DNA from 2 places in the Paenibacillus sp. O199 genome. Region 1 is predicted to be linked to the other one. Evidence: riboswitches for the same ligand, from Rfam matches in the RefSeq annotation. Region 1 holds a riboswitch; the other holds the start of a gene.
What was found. A riboswitch is a leader RNA that binds a small molecule or an ion and turns the genes downstream of it on or off. The one in region 1 is predicted to bind thiamine pyrophosphate.
Positions count from the first base shown of each region.

Region 1 (3,217 bases):
GCGATTTGTGTTAGTTCACCAAGCGTAGCCAGTTCCGCCATCTGGGCTTCATCATTAGCATCGTAGATGCTTCCTGGACGCAGTCCGTCTCCGAGTGAGAACGCCACGTCATACCTTTTCATAATCTCGCAGATTTCTTCAAAATGGGTATACAAAAAATTCTCCTGATGATGCGCAAGGCACCATGCTGCCATGATGGACCCGCCCCGTGACACAATGCCCGTCATACGTTTGGCGGTCAGCGGAATATATCGCAGCAGCACACCTGCATGGATCGTAAAATAGTCCACACCCTGCTCTGCCTGTTCTATGAGCGTGTCACGATACAACTCCCATGTCAGTGCTTCTGCTTCGCCATTGACCTTCTCCAGCGCCTGATAGAGCGGTACTGTTCCAATCGGTACAGGTGAATTGCGGATGATCCATTCGCGGGTCGTATGAATGTCCTTGCCTGTGGAAAGATCCATCACCGTATCCGATCCCCAGCGTACGGCCCAAGTCATCTTCTCCACCTCCTCCTCGATGGAGGAGGATACCGCAGAGTTTCCGATGTTCGCATTGATCTTCACATGAAAATGACGCCCGATCAGCATCGGCTCACTCTCTGGGTGATTAATATTCGACGGCAGGATGGCCCTTCCACTCGCTAGCTCCTGCCGCACAAACTCTGGCTCCACACCCTCACGAATAGCGGCGAACTCCATCTCCGGCGTGATCATTCCCTGCCGTGCATAATGCATCTGAGTCACACTGCGCCCTGCCTGTCCACGTAATGGTTTAGCACGCAAGCCCGGATACTTCTCGGCTCCAGTTCGCTTCCCTCCTGGTTTCAATCCGTTATCCTCCGGTTTGACCGTTCTTCCCTGGTAGGCTTCAACATCTTCACGCTCCGTAATCCAGCGGGTGCGCAGCGCTGGCAGCCCTGCCCGGATATCGGCATGAAATCCAGGATCGGTCATTGGTCCGCTCGTATCGTAAACACGCAGCGGTTCGTTATGCTCCACTCCTTGGGGAGTATTGGTGTCATGAAGGGCAATTTCGCGCTCCGGTACAGCAATGTCCGGTCGTGAGCCATGAATGTATACTTTGCGGCTGCCCGGGAAGGGCTGAACCCGTCCTGCCGTACCTTTTTCCTTTGCCAACTGCTGATCCTGCTTGTCCTGTCCCATCGTTCGGTTTCCTGTACTCATCGCTCTTGTCTCCTCCTCATTGATGTTTGCCTGGATTGAAATGCTTGCTCACGGCTCCAAACCATCCACAACATAGAAAAAGGAAGAGCGACCATACCACACAAAATAGGGACATACACTTCAATTAATACAGACAGTCGAAGCAGAAGGCTTACACCCAATGCTCGCCAATGGCACCCAGCCCTTTATCCAAAAGCAGATCTGACACCAGCTTCCGCCTGTTTACTGTATAAAAAAAGCCGGTTCCCAAGGGAACCGGCTTATGTCCATCACCAATAACACACCTCACTCAGGCTCCATAACGGAGTCCATCCATAGGTCACATTATATGGTGTTCGTGGTCGTATCGCCGATTACTTCCCTACGCTGGTATGATCCAGATCAGGTGCAAAGGGTCCAGAATCTCATGCGATTCCGTCTCAGTCCGGACAATTCGGACTCCCCCAGTAACGTTAACAAGTTGCAGCATCTCAGCCGCAGATTATTCAATTATGCTGACCCCGTTGGGCCGTCCATTACAGAGTAGCGCAACCGGATCATAAAAACAACCTTTAATTTCCAGAGCATAAAATCAGGATAACATCAGTCCCATCTGTGTAGCTGCTTCCTTCAGCACAGGTGCGTATTCATGCAACGTCTCCTGCGAAAGGCGACTAACAGGCCCGGATACCGACAGAGCAGCAGCAATGTTGCCTTTCCGATCCATGATGGGTACAGATACAGCCGCGGCTCCCGGTTCACGCTCCTCATAACTTGTTGCGTAGCCGTATTCCAGAATGTCTTTCATCTGGGCCAAATATACTTTGGGATCGATAAATACGGGCCATTCCGGTCCATTCATCAGATCTTCGCGGTCCTCTTCGGTGGCAAAAGCCATCAGCACTTTACTGGATGCTCCCACAGATAACGGAAGTCTGACGCCCACCGGAGCTACACGACGAATCGCCTGATCACTCTGTACGGCTTGAATTCGAATCCGCTCACTGCCATCACGCAGATATAAACTCACGGTTTCGCCCAGTCGATCTCTCAGCCGCTCCATCGCAGGAAGGAGCAAAATGGCAGGATCATCGCTGCGAGACATATGGGCAGACAGTTCCCAGATACGTATGCCGAGTCGATACTTCTCGGTTGCTGCATCCCGGATCACAAACCCCTTGTCCTCCAAAGTAGCCATCAGACGATGGACTGTACTTTTGTGCAGACCGATCTGGCTCGCAATTTCCGTGAGCCCCAGATCACTGCGGGTTGTAAAACACAATAATATATCCAGCGCCCGTTCTACAGCCCGGACGGTTAACTTTCGGTCTTCCATGGCAAGTTGCCCTCCTCATGTTTCATCACATGAAACTTGGTTACATAAATTATATGAGAAACGGTCTCATCTGTAAACCAAAAAGCGCCATTTGGAATAGGGATATTTGTAAATATTTTCTTTTTATAAATTAGAATCCCCTGCAATTTGCACCCTAAGGAAATGTTACCCATATATCTTCAAAACTATATAACAATTGCGTAACAAATGGCCTCAATCAATTGACTTTGACTATATTGGAACATACGATAAAGATATATTAAATTAAGATTTTGCTTCATATGTAGTCAGAAAAATCATTTATCCGCTCTGTTCGTCTCGTTGTTATCTTCATTTGATTTTTAAAGGAGGGGCAATCATGTATCCGACATCCCAGAGCGAAGCCCCGCTGCAAACGAAAGTGTCAGATCTGCCTTCTTCGTTATCACCGAGGCTGATCCGGTTCAAACATATTGTCGTGGCGTTGTTGCTCTCCGTTGTATTTTTTCTGCTCTTTTGTTTCATTGCACTACACGGTTATATTGCTTGGGTATTATCCAATCCAACTGTAGCGCCTGTATTCTCCAATCCCATGCAGGCGAAGAACATGAAGTATCAAGACATCACGTTCCCGGCAGCAGACGGCAGTCGAACGATGCAGGGTTGGTATATTCCGGCTGATGATAATGCAAACAAAACCATCATATTCAGCCATGGATATGGTGCGAATCGT
Region 1 is NZ_LGRP01000046.1:5,999-9,215, reverse strand. Features, by position in the region: gene thiC (phosphomethylpyrimidine synthase ThiC) at 1-1,169, opposite strand, end outside; TPP riboswitch at 1,532-1,645, opposite strand; gene A6049_RS29730 (IclR family transcriptional regulator) at 1,762-2,505, opposite strand; gene A6049_RS29725 (alpha/beta hydrolase) at 2,864-3,217, shown strand, end outside.

Region 2 (3,217 bases), on a different contig from region 1:
TATTTGACAACCTCGTAGTACAGCCCTATGATATCCCTTAAAATGGTAGAAAAGATTTACTGCATATAAGGAGGATTTGGATTATGAGTTTTCAAAAGCGCATTGACCACGTCGGCATTGCCGTTCGTGATCTAGAGACCACGCTACGTTTCTATACGGAGATTGTTGGTCTTGAATTGAAAGACCGGGTAACCCACACCAACGGTGTCATTCAGCTCGCCTTTCTCGGCTTCAACGGAAGCGATGAGACCGAGATTGAGTTGATTCAGGGATACAGCGACAAGCTGCCTTCCGAAGGTACGGTGCATCATTTTGCTATCCATGTCGATGACCTTGAGGCTGAGTACAACCGCATTAAGGCAACTGAGGCCGAGTTTATTGATGGAGAGATGATTACACTGCCTAACGGTTACCGTTATTTCTTCATCTATGGACCCGAGAAGGAATGGATTGAGTTCTTCCAGCGCTAAGAATTGGAGCTGATTTAATGAACATTTTAATTACCGGCGCAGCCGGAAAAATTGGACGTGACTTGTCCCAACACTTGTCAGAAGCATTTCACCTGCGACTAACGGATTTGAATATCGACAGACTGCATACGTATCAAGGGACAAGCCATGAGATCATGACACTTGATGTGACAGATCCCGAAGCCTGTCAGCACGCTTGCGAAGGCATGGATGTGGTTGTACATCTGGCGGGAGATCCTTCCCCGCATGCCGGATTCTATGAATCGTTGTTGGACATCAATATCAAGGGTACGTTTAATGTATTCCGTGCAGCTAAAGACCAGGGTGTACGAAGAGTCATTCTGGCAAGCAGTGCACAGACGATTGAGGGGTATCCCATTGATGCTCAAGTCTATCCGGATATGCCGACACGCCCACGGAATTTGTACGGGGTTAGCAAATGTTTTGGTGAATCGCTCGCTTCCTATTTTGCATATACCGAAGGTTTACAAAGTGTAGCAATACGTATAGGTGCATATGATGATTTCCAACCGGATGGACCCGCGCTGGAGGCAAGGGATATGAGCGCGTATCTTAGTCCGGCTGACTTGTGTGATTTGATGTTCAAAGCAATTACAACTACAGATCTGGAGCCCTTCACCATACTGCATGGGATCTCGAATAATCGGTTTAAACGATTGAATCTGGAAACCACTCAGAAACAGGTAGGCTATGACCCGAAATCCGATGCTTTTGCACTCAGTCAGATTTCCTTATATGATTCGCCACGATAATTGTTGAAAATCACACATCTAGAGAGGTCGTTATACGCATGTATAATGGCCTCTTTGATTCATTCATACGTGCCCCTATCCAGTTCCTGACTGGACATGCGTAGGCCTCTGGCCTATAATTACACCTAGTAATGCCCGTAACTTCATAGTTTCCCAGGGGAGTCGGAATAGGCCGGCTGAGAGTGTATCCCACCAAGATACTGACCCTTAGACCTGATCTGGATCATGCCAGCGTAGGAATCGGAGTATATCGAATTGGCCCAGCCTCTTTGCTGAGTGCCACATCTCTAACGCCTGCACGCGTCCCGGATTAACGGGGCGCTTTTTTAATGTTCTTTTATATAGCCAGAGAGCTAAAAAAAGTGACGTCATCCGGATCATAGCTGGTATAAATCTGTCGATTTATGCAAGAAGCTTGGATATGAAGCCAAGGAGTACCCCGCGCCACTGGCCGGACAACATGAAGGAGAGAAATGAAGATGAGATGGCGTAAAATGATGGGCCTAATGCTCTTGTGCGTACTACTCGTGGCTGTGGCCGCATGTGGCGGCAAAGAAGCTGCACCTTCAGGAGAAAATGGCAGCAGCAACACCGAAAACAGCAATGAAGGTGACAACGCAGCCCTCAAGGACATTAAAGTGGTGCTGGACTGGACACCAAATACGAATCATACCGGCCTGTATGCGGCTGTAGATCAAGGTTTTTACAAAGCTGAAGGCTTAAATGTCGAGATTGTACAACCAGGTGCCGGAGGCGCGGATACAATGGTGGCTTCGAACGAAGTGCCTTTTGGCGTAAGTTATCAGGAGAGTGTGACCCAGGCCCGCACACAGGGCGTACCGCTCGTGTCCATTGCTGCAGTCATTCAGCATAACACGTCCGGATTTGCCGCTCCGGTGGACCGGAACATCAAATCCCCCAAAGATTTTGAAGGTAAAACCTATGGTGGCTGGGGCTCTCCGGTGGAAGAAGCTGTGATGCAGTCCATTATGGAAGGCGAAGGCGCCGATGTATCCAAAGTAAAAAATATTAGCATGGGCGATGCAGACTTCTTCACCGCTGTGAAACGCGATATCGACTTTGCCTGGATCTTCTACGCGTGGACGGGCATTGAAGCCGAACTGCGCGGGGAACCGATCGACATGTTATATGTGAAAGATTATTCCGATTCACTGGACTACTACACACCTGTACTCGTTACCAATGAAAAGACGATTCAGAACGATCCCGAGCTGGTTAAAGCGTTCTTGAAAGCGACTTCCGAAGGATATCAATACGCGATTGAACATCCCGAAGACGCTGCCAACATTCTGATCAAGGCCGTACCGGATCTGGATAAGGATCTTGTACTCGCAAGCCAGAAGTGGCTGAGTCCAAAATATCAGGATGACGCACCACGCTGGGGTGAGCAAAAGCAGGAAGTATGGCAGAACTACACGGATTGGATGTTTAGCAAAAAACTGCTCGATGAGCAGGTAGATGTATCCAAAGCATATACAAACGAGTTCTTACCCCAATAAAATTATCCATATAAAACGAACTTAGTATTTACACGATGACGAAGAGGACAGAAATAACGTGAAAAAGCGAAGCGTTCGCCTAAAAGCTTTCTGAAAGAAAGCTCCTTCGGAAGCATATGCTATCACCGGATTTTCCCTTTGGAGAAGGGAATCAAAAAAATCTGGGGATAACAGCGATTGGAAGGTTATTCTGTCATCGAAGTGGCAAGTGTAACAGTCATTAGTTCATTTTATATATTTCGAAAGGAAAAGTGATCTCTCATGGCAAGCACACTACTTAGCATTCAAGTCATTCCCAAAACGCCAAATGGCGAAAATTCCTATCCTTATGTTGATCGTGCGATTGAAGTCATTCAGCAGTCTGGCTTGAAATATCAGGTTAATCCACTGGATACTACGATGGAGGGAGAACTGGAGGAACTGCTGGAGGTTGTCCGCAAAATGCACGAAGTTC
Region 2 is NZ_LGRP01000013.1:71,006-74,222, forward strand. Features, by position in the region: gene A6049_RS19365 (VOC family protein) at 84-470, shown strand; gene A6049_RS19370 (NAD-dependent epimerase/dehydratase family protein) at 488-1,243, shown strand; TPP riboswitch at 1,389-1,501, shown strand; gene A6049_RS19375 (ABC transporter substrate-binding protein) at 1,723-2,763, shown strand; gene A6049_RS19380 (thiamine-binding protein) at 3,025-3,217, shown strand, end outside.
Region 2: it holds a riboswitch for thiamine pyrophosphate, as region 1 does, so the genes downstream of both, A6049_RS19375 (ABC transporter substrate-binding protein) here and thiC (phosphomethylpyrimidine synthase ThiC) in region 1, are expected to answer to the same signal.